Regions from separate parts of the Exiguobacterium sp. E17S genome, predicted to be linked through region 1. Evidence: riboswitches for the same ligand, from Rfam matches in the RefSeq annotation. Region 1 holds a riboswitch; each other region holds the start of a gene.
The links. A riboswitch is a leader RNA that binds a small molecule or an ion and turns the genes downstream of it on or off. The one in region 1 is predicted to bind lysine.
Positions count from the first base shown of each region.

Region 2: linked by a shared signal. The riboswitch ahead of AC3B4V_RS09565 (amino acid permease) and the one ahead of AC3B4V_RS14115 (aspartate kinase) in region 1 are both predicted to bind lysine.
Region 3: linked by a shared signal. The riboswitch ahead of AC3B4V_RS13230 (Na+/H+ antiporter NhaC family protein) and the one ahead of AC3B4V_RS14115 (aspartate kinase) in region 1 are both predicted to bind lysine.

Region 1 is NZ_JBYLRU010000005.1:93,410-98,876, forward strand. Features, by position in the region: partial or broken gene dapA (4-hydroxy-tetrahydrodipicolinate synthase) at 1-396, opposite strand, end outside; gene AC3B4V_RS14110 (aspartate-semialdehyde dehydrogenase) at 414-1,406, opposite strand; gene AC3B4V_RS14115 (aspartate kinase) at 1,420-2,619, opposite strand; lysine riboswitch at 2,732-2,909, opposite strand; gene argH (argininosuccinate lyase) at 2,980-4,350, opposite strand; gene AC3B4V_RS14125 (argininosuccinate synthase) at 4,347-5,467, opposite strand, start outside.
Region 2 is NZ_JBYLRU010000002.1:64,719-70,185, forward strand. Features, by position in the region: gene AC3B4V_RS09545 (HlyD family secretion protein) at 1-269, opposite strand, end outside; gene AC3B4V_RS09550 (TetR/AcrR family transcriptional regulator) at 512-1,066, shown strand; gene AC3B4V_RS09555 (diguanylate cyclase) at 1,109-2,200, opposite strand; gene AC3B4V_RS09560 (MarR family winged helix-turn-helix transcriptional regulator) at 2,339-2,794, opposite strand; lysine riboswitch at 2,961-3,149, shown strand; gene AC3B4V_RS09565 (amino acid permease) at 3,281-4,762, shown strand; gene AC3B4V_RS09570 (solute:sodium symporter family transporter) at 4,913-5,467, shown strand, end outside.
Region 3 is NZ_JBYLRU010000004.1:163,253-168,719, reverse strand. Features, by position in the region: gene htpG (molecular chaperone HtpG) at 60-1,922, shown strand; gene AC3B4V_RS13230 (Na+/H+ antiporter NhaC family protein) at 1,988-3,571, opposite strand; lysine riboswitch at 3,683-3,861, opposite strand; gene AC3B4V_RS13225 (uracil-DNA glycosylase family protein) at 3,954-4,691, opposite strand; gene AC3B4V_RS13220 (heme oxygenase) at 4,816-5,136, opposite strand; gene AC3B4V_RS13215 (methyltransferase) at 5,226-5,467, shown strand, end outside.

The DNA.
Region 1 (5,467 bases):
CAGCATGATTGGTAATTCTGTTGCATCAGCGACCGCCGTGAAGTGTGCAATGAGACCGGCTTGCGATGTTTTATTGTAATACGGTGTGACGAGCATCGCTGCGTCCGCACCGAGGCGTTCTGCGAGTAATGTTTTCTCGATCGTCGCTGCCGTATTGTTCGAACCCGTTCCGGCAATGACGGGCACTCGCCCTGCCGTGACTTGAACGGCAGTCGTCAGGAGTTGTTCGAATTCCGTGTTTGTCAGTGTCGAACCTTCTCCTGTCGTCCCTCCAACGACAAGTGCCTGAATTCCTGCTGCGAGTTGTTGCTCGATTAAGCGTTCAAATACGTGTAAATCCAACTCGCCTGCTTCATTAAATGGTGTGACGAGCGCTGTACCTGCTCCTTTGAACATGAAGAACTCCTCCTTTTTTATGAATGAATCGACTGTTCGATGGCTTGGCGTGCGACTTGTACGGCATTCGAGGCGGCACCTTTTCGAATATTGTCGGCTACACACCAAAGATGGAACGTATTCGCGAGACTATCATCTTGTCGAATTCGTCCGACATAGACATCGTCCGTCCCACTCGCGTCAAGTGGCATCGGATAGCGCGTATTCGCGACATCATCGACGAGGACGACGCCAGGTGCGTTTTCAAGTGCTTCACGGATCGCTGCAACCGTCGTCGGTTGTGTAAACGTGACGTTGATTGCAACCGAGTGAGAATTCGTGACCGGAACCCGGACACATGTCGCACTGACTGGTAATGCTGGAAGATTGAAGATTTTCCGTGTTTCATCAATCATCTTCTGCTCTTCTTTCGTATAACCGTTCTCAAGGAACACATCGATATGCGGCAAGATGTTGTCGTGAATCGGATGCGGATAATTGACGGGCTCTTCTCCACGTGCTCCACGCGCTAGATCCTCGATTCCTTTTTGACCAGAACCGGATACGGCCTGATACGTCGTATAGTTGACGCGTTCGAATCCTAGTGACTGGAGCGGTGCTAAAGCGACGACGGATTGAATCGTCGAACAGTTCGGATTTGCGATCAAGCGGTCCGTTGCTTGAATCGCTTGCGGATTGACTTCTGGCACGACGAGTGGAATCGTCTCCTGCATCCGGAAGGCACTTGAATTATCAACGACGAGTGTTCCGTTTTCAGCTAGTAACGGGGCATATTGCTCACTGATCGTTCCGCCCGCTGCGAACAACGCGACATCGATCCCGTCTTCCGTGATGTTTGGCGTCAGCGCTTGGATCGTGATGGCTTCTCCCTTGAACTGTACCGTGTTCCCTGCTGAACGAGCAGAAGCGTAAGCGGACAGGCGGCTGACCGGGAAGTCCAGTTCGGCTAGTACTTGTAACATTTTTTGACCGACGGCGCCGGTTGCTCCAATGACTGCTACATGATACATCCTGTTTCCCTCCTTATAACTCGAACGCGTTTGCAATCGCTGCAACCGTCCGTTCAATATCTGCTTGTGCAATCGTGTATGAGATGCTGATTTCTGAAGTCGTAACTTGATAGAACGGAATGTTCTCTGCTCGGAAGATTGCGAACAATTTCGAAGCGACACCTGTTGCATCCCGCATCCCGATTCCGACGACAGATAATTTCGCGTGTTGATTATGGCGATCGACCTTGACTGTCGTGAAGCGATCCATGATGTCTTTCAATGCTTCATCGAGGAACTCTTCCTCATCGAGTGGACATGAGAACGATAAGAAAATGTCACTGTCGAACGTCGTTTGACTGATCATGTCGATGTTGACGTGGCGATTGGATAACAGTTCGAAGATATCGGCTACTGCTGCATTCGTTTGCGGTACGTGTTTGATTGATACCGTCAAGACGTTCTTCGTCACACTGACACTCGTCACCGCTTTTTGTTCCATTGTTTCCGTCGCTTCCATGATCCATGTTCCCCTTTTCGATTCAAGTGTTTTCCCGACGAAGATGTGTACGCCGTATTTTTTTCCTAGTTCGACACTCCGCATTTCCATGACCTTCGACCCGAGGGCGCTCATTTCCATCATCTCATCATACGAGATATGTGGAATCGGTTGAGCGGCGGCATGGATTCGCGGATCAGCTGTATAGACACCGTCGACATCGGTATAAATTTCGCACCGTTTATCAAGGACTGCCGCAAGGGCAACTGCCGTTGTATCCGACCCACCCCGTCCAAGCGTCGTGACATCACCGAGTTCATTGACACCTTGGAATCCGGCGACGATGACGACATCGTACGTTTCGAGTTTTTGTCGTAACAGATCTCCATCGATCTGTTTGATCTTACTTTTCGTATGCACGCCCATCGTGCTGATTCCTGCTTGAGCGCCTGTTTGCGATAACGCTTTGACACCGAGCGAGTTGAGGGCGATGCTGAGTAATGAAATCGTCTGTTCTTCTCCGATGGCAAGCAGTCGATCGAGTTCTCTTCGCTCGGGGCGATCCGTGATGGCTTGCGCCTGAGCGATCAAAGAATCTGTCATCTTGCCCATCGCCGAAACGACGACGACGAGTTTTTCACCTTCGGCTGCGCGACTCTTCAAATAATTCGCAATAGACTGAATCTGTTCGACAGTCGCAACCGAGCTTCCACCAAATTTAAGTACAGTTGTCACAATCCTATCTCCTTTGTCCCGATACAGAAAAAAACGACGGGCCGGTAGGAGCGTTCCTACGGCCCGTCGTTATCACGATCGGACAAACGAAGACAAAGTCATTCGTTCTTTTACGTAAGATAGCGCTCCGAAACATCGGTTTCGGCAGTACAACGGATCTTAACCGTTGTACCAGCAAACAAGAAGAAGCATCTTCTCGTTCACTTCGGCGGACTTCCCCTTTCACATCATTCAGCATGCTTGCCTTCAAGAATGATGCTACTCATGTCATCCGCGCCTCTATCTGTCGGTTGTTAGTTACAGTTATAGCAGACATCTTTTGTTAAATCCAGTCATTTGACTGTTTTTTTTCAAAATTCGTCAATTCGCAAGATGCTGTTTCGCGAGTTCGAGTTGCTCCAACACGGCAGCAAACCCTGTCCCGCCGTAGCTAGTCCGGCGTGCTACCGCTTGAACCGGATCGAGGAGCGGATAGACGTCTTCTGTGATATCAGGATGGAACGTTTGATACGTCTCGAGGTTCAAATCCTTCAGGAAACAACCGTTCTGCACACAGTAAAGGACGGCTTTGCCGACGATTTCATGCGCTTCCCGGAACGGTATGCCTTTCGTTACAAGGTAGTCAGCGAGTTCCGTTGCATTCGAGAAGTCTTGCATTGTCGCCTTCTTGAGCGCTTCGGTCTTAAACGTCGCAGATTCAATCATTCCGGTGAAGATTTGAACGGATTGGAGAACGGTATCTGCTGTATCGAAGACCCCTTCCTTATCCTCTTGCATGTCTTTGTTGTAAGCGAGTGGTAATGCCTTCATCGTCGTCAAGAAGCCCATCAGATTGCCGTAGACGCGCCCCGTTTTCCCACGAATCAATTCAGCGAAATCAGGATTTTTCTTCTGTGGCATCATGCTCGATCCTGTCGAGAAAGCATCAGACAACTCGATGAAGCCAAATTCTTGCGATGCCCAGATGATGATTTCTTCACAAAAACGCGAGAGATGCATCATGACGGTCGAGGCGATCCCGAGGTATTCGATGACGAAATCGCGGTCGGAGACAGCGTCGAGACTGTTCGGATAGATTGACTCAAAACCGAGCAACTCGGCAGAACGGAAACGATCGATTGGGAATGTCGTCCCCGCGAGCGCGCCTGCCCCGAGCGGTGATTTCCGGATCCGCTTTTGATTATCCGTCAACCGTTCGACATCACGTTCGAACATCCAGAAATAAGCGAGCAAGTGATGGGCAAGCGAGATCGGTTGTGCCCGTTGCAAATGCGTATAACCTGGCATGACCGTCTCGATATGTTGCTCAGCTTGTTCCGTGATAACCGATTGGAGCTCGCGTAATGCCGTCGTCAACGCTTCAACATGTTGTTCCATCCATAGATGTAAATCCGTTGCGACCTGATCATTTCGGCTCCGTGCCGTATGCAGTTTTCCTGCAACCGGACCAATCTGTTCCGTCAATAGACGCTCGAGATTCATGTGAATGTCTTCATCTGCTAGCGTATACACATGATCCGCTAACGTCGTTTCCAGTTGCTTCAGTCCTTGCTCGATTTGTGTCCACTCGTCTTGAGCGAGGATCCCTTGTTCAAATAGCATCTGCGCGTGTGCGAGACTGCCTTTTAAATCGACGCTCGCTAATTTTTGATCGAACGTGATCGATGCTCCGAAGGCTTCCGCTTGAGCGGAAGCACTTTCCGTAAAACGTCCACCCCAGAGTTTGGTCATTTCGTTACACCCGCCTGACGATGTACGCTCGCATGAGTCGAAACGGCAAGTCCGTGTAATTTGATGAAGCCTTTTGCTGCTTCATGATCGAACGCGTCTTCTTTCGTGTACGTCGCAAGTTTCTCATCATAGAGCGAGACAGCGGACTGACGACCTGTCACGGTTGCGTTTCCTTTGAACAGTTTAACGCGAACTTCTCCTGTGACGTCCTGTTGTGTCGCCGTCAAGAATGCTTTTAAGCCTTTCGTTAATGGTGCATGGAAGAGACCGTTATAGATCGTTTCTGCGTATTGTTTGCTGAGAATTGGTTTGAAATGTGCGACGTCCTTCGTCAATGTAATCGTCTCGAGTGCAGCGTGCGCTTTGAGTAATACCGTTGCGCCTGGACACTCATAGACTTCCCGCGATTTGATACCGACGAGACGATTCTCGACGTGGTCGATCCGTCCGACCCCATGTGCACCAGCGATGATGTTCAGTTCCGTGATCAGTTTCGCCAGTGGATACGTCGTTCCGTTGATCGAGACCGGAACACCTGCTTCAAAGCCAATGATGACTTCTTCTGCCTGATCCGGAGCGTCTTCTGGCGCTACTGTTAACGCGTAAGCGTCTTGCGGTGGCTCTGTCCAAGGGTTTTCTAGGACGCCACACTCGTTACTCCGTCCCCAGAGGTTCATGTCGATTGAGTATGGGCTGTCGAGGTTGATCGGGATCGGCACGTTGTTTTCTTTCGCATAGGCGATCTCTTCTTCCCGTGACCATTTCCATTCCCGAACCGGTGCGATGACTTCGAGTGATGGATCAAGTGCTGCGACCGAAACTTCGAACCGGACTTGGTCGTTCCCTTTTCCGGTACATCCGTGAGCGACCGCCGTTGCACCATGTTGATGCGCGACTTCGACAAGCTTTTCTGCGATCAACGGACGCGAAAGCGCTGAAATCAACGGATAGGCATTTTCGTAATGAGCGCCATATTGAAGTGCCGGTAATACGAAGTCTTGTGCGAATTCTTCTTTAACATCGAGGACGATCGATTCGATTGCACCGACGAGGAGTGCTTTTTCTTTAATGACGGATAAATCTTTTCCTTCTCCGACATCCATGCATAAGGCAATGA
Region 2 (5,467 bases), on a different contig from region 1:
GAGAGATCCGTCGGTTTTTGTCCGGCTTGTGCCGTCATGACGTGTCCGACTGTTGCGCCACTGGCAAGTGATTCGCCTGTTTTCGCAGACCAGTCTGTTAATTTACCAGCGCTTGGGCTCGCAACCGTTATCATCTTACCGTCGATTTTCGCATTGTCTGTTTTGACATAGCTCGTTGCTTGATCGTAATAGTAGTATCCGACAACACCACCACCGATTAAAACGATGAGTGTCACGATATTGATGATCAATAATTTTTTCATACTCATGGGTGTGTTAGCATCCTTTCTTGTGTACAATCGATTCAAAAAAAGTACTCCTCTGGGGGGAGGAGTAATTAATATAGTTAATTATATGGAACGTTAGCTAACAAACAACCGACAATTTCCGACAAAATGTTGGAAAAATAGATGATAACGGATTCATTAATGAAAAGATGGTGAAAAAGGAGTGAAATATGGATGAATGAGAGCCGTGATCCCCGACCAAAACGTCACGTGACCGTATTACAATGGAATTATTTCGTTTACTGAAGACGCACAGCTTCTCGAGCATTACTGTTAAAATGTTGACGGATGGAGCAGGTGTGAATCGTTCGACCTTCTACGCACACTATACAGATAAGTATGACTTGCTCGACCAAGTCGTTGAGGAGCAAATGAAGGCACTTGAACAAGCAATTCGGATCACGGGTACAGGAACTGTCTTTCCGACAGTCGAGCAGGTGAGTCGCTATTTTGCTCGTTTGTTCATTCATATCGAAGAAAATGAACTATTCTATCAGACGATGCTCGTTCAAGGACCGATCAAAACGTTCATCTCTCGTTTTCTCGATACTTTGAAAGAGAATTATCGAATTGTGTTTCGACCGCAAATCACAGAAGAAGCTACGTTCGTCGATCGGGACTTATTATTGAACTATGTCATTGGTGGACAGTTGGGATTGTTGATTTCTTGGTTACGAAACGGTCGACCGTATTCATCAGAGTATATGGCAGAACAATTAAGTCGGATGATCGTCTTTGGAACGGTTGAGAGTATCGGTTTTCCTAAAGAGACGGAATGAGGACGTAAAAAAGACACTTCCCTGCGGAAGTGTCCAATCAGTTTAAGCCTGTCGGAATGCGAGTTCTTTCGTATAGATCGTACTCCGATTCCGTCCACTTTCTTTTGAATAATACAACGCTTTATCTGCCTGTTGTAATGCTTCAAGTGACGTATGCGAACCACTGGAATGTGAAATCCCAAGTGAGATCGTAATTTGTAGATCAGGTACATCTGCTGTCGGGAACAGGTTACGTGCGACCGTGAGCCGAGCTAGTTCTGCTATTTTTTGCGCTTCTTTCGCCGAAGTACTTGGTAAGATGATTAAAAATTCTTCACCACCGTACCGTCCGACGAGGTCGTCTGGACGCGTCAAGGAAGCGAGAGTCATGCCGAGTTGGCGTAACACATCATCGCCCGCATCATGACCATATGTATCATTGACATGCTTGAAGAAATCGATATCGATGAGCACAAGTGAATAGCCTTGATCGGTCGAACCGACAAGCGATAGCGAGTCATCCAGACGACGGCGATTGGCGAGCCCTGTCAAAGCATCCGTCATGGCGAGTTTCTGCTGATACTGGATGTTTTCGAAGTGACGGCGTAATTCCGTCAGTAATCGAAAGGCAACAAAGCCAGCTAATAAATTAAAGAAGACGTACGCAATCGAGATTTTAAAGAATGTCGACCAGCTGTGCGTCAAGATGTAGATGGCGGGTAACGAATAGAGAATACCGACCAACACCATAAGTTGAAAATGACGAATCGAGACATGGACGAATCGACGAATGATCCCAATCGTCGTGATGAATAAGACGATGATCAGCGTAGATAAATAAAATCCTTCCATTTGATCAACTGGTGTTAAAAAGTAACGTGTCCCGATGATCATTGCTCCTGCAACGATGGCGCTTGGGAAACCACCGAACAGCATGGCGATCGCGACGGGAACGATACGTAAATCAACACGGGCGACATCGATTTGGATCCCATTGAACATTAATAAGACCGCAATCAGACCAGAGACTGCTCCGAGTATAAGTCGAATGCTCCATTTGGAGTTCAATGAAATACGCGGTTGATTCCGAAACGGTAAGAACAAGAGAGTAATCGTTGTGAACAGTAGACAAAAGTTAATGATGAATTGATTCATGATGGACAACAAATCCTCCCAACTCCCCCAGCTAACAGATTTCCATATATATACTTCCAGTATACTCAAGTAGATAACGGTTAGACAGAGGGAAATCTTTAGACCAAAATAGAAAAAACGGTAGAAAATCTACCGTTTTTAAGAAGATGAAGTAAGGGTATCCTCATCCATCGTCTGTAAAATTTTATCAAAGACATGAACCATCGTTTCGAGCTCTTCTTCCGTCAATGTACCGAAGCGGTCTTGTAAATAGTTTTTCCGGACGATTTCGAGATCCCGAAATGCACGTTCCCCGTCCTCCGTCAAAGCGAGTACGATTGAACGACGATCTTCCGTCGAACGTGTCCGTGTGACATATCCTTGTTTATACAGCTTATCCGTCAAAGCAGTGACTTGACTCGTCGCGAGCTCAAATTGTTCCGCAAGAAGCGTCGGGCGCTGAGGACCATTTTCTGAAAGGCTTCGTAAGATGAAAAACTCACTCCGGGTCGCCGTTCCTTCAAATAGCCGGTTAAGTTCACGTCGCAGGGTACGAAGAATGACACGCATTTGTTCCTCGAGTCGATAAGTTAGCAAATCACGTTCCTGTGGCATGCAAGCAGCATCCTTTCTCTCAGTGGACTTCTACCATTTAGTGTACTAAACATATCGGATTTTTACCATCGACTACCCCAGATTCGAAAAAAGGCAATTGACAATTTCGTGGCGTTTTGTGTAATATGGCGTAGTAATAACTAACTTAATTCAGTTCTCACTCAACCAGTGGGATGGAGGTTGCAGTTCTTAAGAGTACGGTTACGGATGTCGTCAAGCGACAGATGAGGTGACCTGAAAGGAAGAATTGCCGAAATCAATCATCGCTTTGAAGATGATCGATTGGGATTAGATCAAATAGGTCTAATACTGTCACAAGTCGGGTATCACCTACTTGTGGAGAGCTATCTTTCACGACGGTAGAATGAGGCGCATCCATTTTATTATGTTGCGTTCTCATCTTCCATCTGGAAGATGAGGGCGCTTTTTGTTTTTTCATTCAAAAAGTGTCCTCTCAAAAATTTATTAAAGAGAGAAGCGAACGAAATGAACAATCTAGATGTGAAACAAACAACAGATTCGACAGCAGAAGGATTAAAACGTGGATTACAAGCCCGTCATATGTCGATGATCGCCATCGGTGGAGCGATCGGAACAGGACTCTTCATTGCGTCCGGTGCTTCCGTCGCAGCAGCAGGACCAGGTGGAGCGCTCCTATCATATGCAATCGTTGGTCTGATGGTCTATTTCCTCATGACAAGTCTTGGTGAAATGGCAGCGTATATGCCGGTCGCCGGATCCTTCTCGACCTATGGAACGAAATTCGTCGATCCATCATTCGGCTTTGCGCTCGGCTGGAACTACTGGTACAACTGGGCAGTCACGATCGCAGTCGAGCTCGTCGCAGCACAAATCGTCATGACATATTGGTTCCCGGATGTTCCTGGATTTTACTTCAGTGCCTTGTTCCTCTTACTCATGATCGGCTTGAACTACTTCTCCGTTAAAGGATTTGGGGAAGCGGAGTATTGGTTTGCGATGATTAAAGTCGTTACCGTCATCGTCTTCTTAGTCGTCGGTGTTGCGATGATTTTTGGTGTCTTTACATCAGAGCCACCGGTTGGCTTTAAAAACTTTGCTCTTGGCGATGCGCCGTTCGTCGGTGGGATTCCTGCCGTCATCGGTATCATTCTCGTTGCCGGATTCAGTTTCCAAGGAACGGAGCTGGTCGGGATTGCCGCGGGTGAATCGGAAGATCCGAAAAAGAATGTTCCAAAAGCAGTCAAACAAGTCTTCTGGCGCATCTTGCTTTTCTACGTCTTCGCGATTTTCGTCATCGGAATGCTCATTCCGTATACGAGCCCAAACTTGGTTTCGAATGACATTACGGACGTAGCGGTTAGTCCGTTTACGCTCGTCTTTGAAAAAGCGGGTCTTGCCTTTTCAGCAGCACTCATGAACGCCGTCATCTTGACGTCTGTTCTATCTGCCGGAAACTCAGGTATGTATGCTTCGACTCGGATGCTTTATACGCTTGCTCGCCAAGGAGATGCACCGAAGTTGTTCGCGAAAGTATCGAAAAACGGTGTACCGCGTAACGCTTTGCTCGCAACAGGAGCAATCGGTGCCCTCTGTTTCTTGACGTCAATGTTTGGTGGACAAGTCTACTTGTGGTTACTCAATGCTTCCGGTATGACAGGATTCATCGCATGGCTCGGGATTGCAATCAGTCACTATCGTTTCCGTAAAGGATTCCTTGCACAAGGTCACTCGTTGAAAGACTTACCATATGTGGCACCAGCGTTCCCATTCGGTCCGCTGTTCGCATTCGGTCTTTGTTTCCTCGTCATCGTCGGTCAAAACTATGCCGCATTCCTCGCGGATCAAATCGATTGGGTCGGAATTGCCGCAACGTATGTTGGTATTCCATTATTCCTTGCCTTCTGGTTAGGACATAAATTCAAAAATCGAACGTCGATCGTTCGTTATGACGAGATGGACTTCCCGGAACATCCACGTCAATCGTAATATGTGAACCACCTTCTAGAATGAAGGTGGTTTTTTATTCTCTTAAATGAAAACGTTTTCTAAAATATAGTTTTGAAAAAGTATAAAAAAGGAATCAATGAATACATATTCAAAAATAGAAAATATGAATAAAAAATAGGGGGAAGACGCATGACTACATCTGATTTATTTTTTACATTAGGTTCTGCAGCGTTTTTCATGTTGCTCGTTGCCTACATATCCTACCGATTGACGCGTGGAAAAACACAAGGCGTCGATGAATACTTCTTAGCAGGTCGAGGGCTAAGTGGCGTTTTCATTGCCGGATCACTACTGCTGACGAATTTGTCGGCAGAACAGTTGATTGGACTAAATGGACAATCTTTCATGGGGAACATGTCGAGTATGGCGTGGGAAGTCACGGCGGGATTTGCTGCCATCATCATGGCCATCTATCTGCTCCCGAAGTTTCTCGGGCTTGGTATCTCGACATTACCGGAATACTTAAGTCACCGGTATGATGAGACGGTTCGCCGGATGACAGTATTACTCTTTTTGCTCGGATATATGTGCGTCACGATTCCTTCGATGCTTTATTCAGGTGGGATTGCTGTCTTGCAGCTATTCGATGTTCCGGAACTCTTTGGTCTCAGTTATACGCAATCCCTTTGGTTAGTCGTCTGGGTCGTCGGGATCATCGGAGCAATTTATGCGATTTTTGGAGGG
Region 3 (5,467 bases), on a different contig from region 1:
TAGGAGGTGAATTAGCACTCTATATGATTGAGTGCTAAAAAAGGGGAGGCAGAATGAGCATGGAAACGAAACAATTTAAGGCGGAATCAAAACGATTGCTGGAGATGATGATTCATTCCATCTATACGCATAAGGAGATTTTCCTGCGCGAATTGATCTCGAATGCAAGTGACGCCATGGATAAGATGTACTATAAAGCATTGACTGACGAGACGATTTCGTTCGAAAAGGAACACTACAAAATTACGATCGAACCAAATAAAGAAGCGCGTCAACTCATCATTCGTGATACGGGAATCGGAATGACGAAGGAAGAACTAGAAGACAATCTCGGTACGATCGCAAAAAGTGGATCGCTTGCCTTCAAGGCAGAGAATGAAGCACAAGATGGTCATGATATCATCGGACAATTCGGTGTCGGATTCTATTCTGCCTTCATGGTCGCAGACGTCGTCACTGTCGTTACGAAACCGTTCGGCAGTGCAGTCGCTTATAAATGGGAATCGCGCGGTGTCGAAGGTTATACGATCGAGGAAATCGACAAGGAAACCGTCGGAACGGAGATTACACTCCACATCAAGGCGAACGAGGAAGAAGAATCGTATGACGAATACCTCGAGACGTATCGCTTGCGCAGTATCATCAAAAAATACTCAGATTTCATTCGTTATCCGATAGAGATGAAGGAACTCGAACGTCAGCCGATCGAAGGCAGTGACGAGACGGAAGAGGTCGAAGTCGTCAAGACGATCAACAGCATGGTGCCGATCTGGCGGAAGAACAAACGGGAACTGACAGACGAAGACTATACGAACTTCTACCAAGAGAAGCGGTATGGTTTCGACACACCGGCGAAACACATTCATATCAGTGTCGACGGCGCTGTTCGTTATCAATCGATCTTATTCATTCCGGAGCAAGCGCCGTACGATTATTATTCGAAGGAATTTGAAAAGGGTCTTGAACTCTATGCCAACGGTGTCTTGATCATGGAAAAATGCAGCGACTTGTTGCCGGATCACTTCAGTTTCGTCAAAGGGATGGTCGACTCGGAAGACTTATCGCTCAACATCTCGCGTGAGTTACTGCAGCACGATCGTCAATTGAAATTGATCGCGAAAAACATCCAAAGTAAGATCAAGACACAACTCGAAGCACTTCTGCGCGAGGATCGTACGAAGTACGAAACGTTCTATCAAGCGTTCGGACGTCAGCTGAAGTTCGGTATGTATAATGATTACGGCATGCATAAAGAACAGGTGCAGGACCTCGTCCTCTTCTACTCAGCCAAGGAGAAGAAGTTGATCACACTCGCAGAATACGTCGCAGCGATGCCGGAAGATCAGGCACATATCTATTACGCTGCTGGTGAGAGTACGAATCGTCTGGATAAATTACCACAATCCGAGCTCGTTCGTGATAAAGGGTATGATATCTTGTACTTCACGGAAGAGATCGATGAGTTCGCGATTCAGATGCTCGTGACGTATAACGAGAAGACGTTCAAGTCGGTCACAAGCAGCGATTTAGGGATTGAAGCAGCAGAAGCGGAGACGACGGACGCACAAGCAGAGATGTTCCAAGCTATGCAGGAAGTGCTAAGTGGACAAGTCAAGGAAGTCAAAGCCTCAACGCGTCTCAAATCGCATCCCGTCTGTTTTGCGACGGACGGCGCCGTCTCGATCGAGATGGAGAAAATCCTGAAGGCGATGCCGAATAACGAAGGGGTAGAAGCGGTCAAGATTCTTGAATTGAATCCGTCACACGCAGTGTTCCACTCTCTTGAAACGGCATATCAAAACGATCGTTCGAAATTCGAGCGCTATACAAAACTGATGTATCAACAAGCATTGCTTGTCGAAGGGCTTCCACTCGAGGATCCAGTAGCGTTCGCGAATGATGTGTGTTTATTGATGGTATGAAACGAATAGATGTAAAAAAGGCATTGGATGCGCGCATCCAATGCCTTTTCTCGTACAGTGTTACATTAATCTGTTTGTAAATCAGAAGCAGTTTCACCTTTTTTTGAGAGAACGTTCAAAACGACGACAAAGAGTACGAATGTAACTAAGGCTCCGATGAAACCGAAGACTGAAGACTCGGTGAAACCGATGACTAAATAACCGACTGCCGCAGTAACAGCACCGACTAGCGCATACGGTAACTGTGTCGTAACGTGATCGATGTGATGGGATCCAGCCCCTGTCGAACTTAGGATTGTCGTATCGGAAATCGGTGAACAATGGTCACCGAAGACAGATCCAGCAAGAACAGCAGCAAGCGTCGGTAACAAGAGTGAGGCATCAACAGCCATGACGAGATCCGCACCGATTGGCAACATGATTCCGAATGTGCCCCAACTTGTTCCTGTTGAGAATGCCATCAAGCCGGCAATCAAGAATAATAAGAATGGCAAGTACGAAGCAGAAATCGAGTTGCTGACGAAGCTCGCGAGATAGTCACCGGTTTTCATATCACCGATGACAGCGATGATCGTCCAAGCGAATAACAGAATCACGACTGCTGGCCACATCGAACGCATACCAGCGACAATACTTGCACGGTAATCGCGGCCCGGAATTTTCCGACCGATAAGCATCAGGAAGGCAACGATCAAACTAATGACGACACCTGCGACGAGGGAACGGGTGACGTCCGTTGCCTCAAATGCACCGATTAAAGTAAACGGGCGGTTGTCGGCTGCAAGTGCCTGAGCACCTGTTCCGAGTAACGCACTGATCGTAGCAATGACGAGAACGACGATTGGAACGACGAGATCCCGGACTTTTCCGTTCGTATGTTCGTTGACCTCTTTTGCCATTCCCATCGGTGTTCCTTTTGACGCATCAAAAAGTTCACCATTCGCGGCACGGCGTTCATGCTGTTTCATCGGTCCAACAGAGACGCCAGAGTAAGCGATGTAAAGTGTTAAAAGTAATGCGAAAATCGCATAGAAGTTCATTGGAACGATCATCATAAAGGCACTAAACGCTGAGTAATCCGTAATCGAGTGCGTCGTTAAGATACCGGCGATGATAGAGATGATGAATGCGCCCCAACTCGAAAGCGGACTGATGACACAAACAGGCGCAGCTGTTGAGTCAATCAAATAGGCAAGCTTCGCACGTGAGACACCACGGCGATCCGTTAACGGACGACTGACGTTGCCGACAGCGAGACTATTGAAGTAATCATCGATGAAAATTAGGATACCGAGTCCAAAGGCAACTAAGCGTGCACCACGCGCTGTCTTGACGTGCGTAGAAGCCCATTCACCGAAAGCGCGAGCGCCACCTGATGTCTGAATCAATGTGGAAAGGACGCCGAGCAATAACAAGAAAACAAGCAATAAGACGTTCCACTCGTTTAAGGCACCGTCCGCCCAAAAGAGGCTGAAGATATTCTTGCCGAGATAGGTTACCGTATCGATCGGGTTAAAACGGTGGAGTAACAGGGCACCGACGAGAATGCCGACACCTAACGAAAGAACGACCTTTCGGGTAAAGATGGCTAATAAGATAGCTAGTAAAGCAGGTACAAGGGCAATAATGGAATCTGAATAGTTGACCATGAAAAATATCCTCCTCTTTAATAAATGGCTTAAAGATGAGACCCCGCGGCACAAAAAAAGCAAGGGCACCGGCAACAAAGCCGACACCCTCGCTGGATGCGTCTTTCTTAGCCGAATTGGAGCGCTCCATACAATTGTTATGTATGGCAATCGATCGGGTGTTTCCCGAATCGACCAACGACGATATGCTCGACACATACTGTCATTTCGGCGATGTCACCTTTCCTGTAGTCGTCTTCGTTGTCATCCTCGGACCAAGTACTGATTGAAATCGCGCCTCTACCTCATCGATAGAATAGTCATATTCTGTTCTTATGGACACTTTATCATGTATTTCAGAAGCGATTCAACCATATATTCTGATAATTTAAGATAAAGTTGTTTATTCAGCAAAATGTTGAATGAGCTGTTTCATCAAATAGGCTTGGTTTTCCTCGAATTGTTTTTTTCGATGACCGTTCGCGCCAGATGGGTGAGGGAAGCCGGAAAGAAGCTGATGCTGTTCGATTCGTCCATCATGAATCAATCCACGGACTTGCGTCTCGACGACCCGACCGAGTGGAATCAATAACGCTGGTTTTTGTAACTGATTGATCTCAGCGACGAAGTGTTCTTCCGCGTAATGTTTTAACAAAGGACTACGACTAATTTTCGGTTGATGACCCGAGTAATTCTTTTCGCGATAAAAGACGGGTTGCTTTAACAGTGACGTTGGATGCAATAATTTCTGATGTTGATGGAATAAGCTAGTAGCCGTCTCAATTCCGAGTAATGCTGGAAGCTCGAGTGTATCAAGCATCTGGACGAGATTACGTCGCATCGTTCCAGCAAAGCTTGCTGTATATTTGACGAGGCGTGCCGTCTCTTCTAATGAAACACCATGATGGAGGGCATCCGTCGCTTCTTCGAAAGCGATTCGCATCTGTTCAAAACCTGGTGTGATCCCGATGATGACGACTTTTGCTTCAGTATTGACATATTCGCCAATCGGAGAGTAATAGACGGTCAGCTCGTTCTCCTGTTGCAATAAAAAATCGTCCGTCCATAATTCATCACGTCGTAACGTACGATCGTCAGGTAAGCTACGAATGGCTTGTTCAAATATAGTTAATGAATTCATGAAGGACCCTCTCTCTCTGTAATGGCACTATGATAACAAATAATACCATTTGTGACAATTCGACCCTTTCACTATTTGTGTATAGGTATATAAAAAAGGACTCGATACGAGTCCTTTTCGTGCATCATGCGCGTTCTTTGACCGAAGCGACTTCATATGTCAGAATCTCGCTGCCGAGCATTGGCGATTCTCCTGCCTCACTACTCGCAGGTCGACTATGTGACGCTTTGAAATCGTCACTCTCCCGCCACGCTTGAAAACTCTTCATATCTTCCCAGTACATGTTGACGTTCATTTCATCGTGTTCTTCGATGTTTTGCGTCAATAAGACCTCAACACGGATGAATCCGTCCATCGTATCAAGTCCACTTGGACGCGTAAAACGAGGAGCGAGAGCTGCAGCCATCCCTTTTTTGACTTTAATCCGGTTCGTAACGACGATCATCATAAAATCCCCTTTCAAAAAACGAGTAACGTACTTCTTTAGTATAGTACGATGAGGGAAAGAATGCCGGAAAGAAGGAACAAAAGACGATGAATGAACAGGAATATGATCAACGATTACGAATTGAGACCATTGAGATGCAACACCTTTATGGTGTGTTTAGTCACTACAATCGCTATGAACCGACGCCTTATGCGGCACTCAGCGAATTATGCGAAACCTATCCGTTTCAAAAAGAGGATACTGTCATCGATTTCGGGTGTGGGAAAGGGCGTTTAAACTTTTACTTACACGATCGTTTTGACTGTTCCGTCATCGGAATCGAGATGAA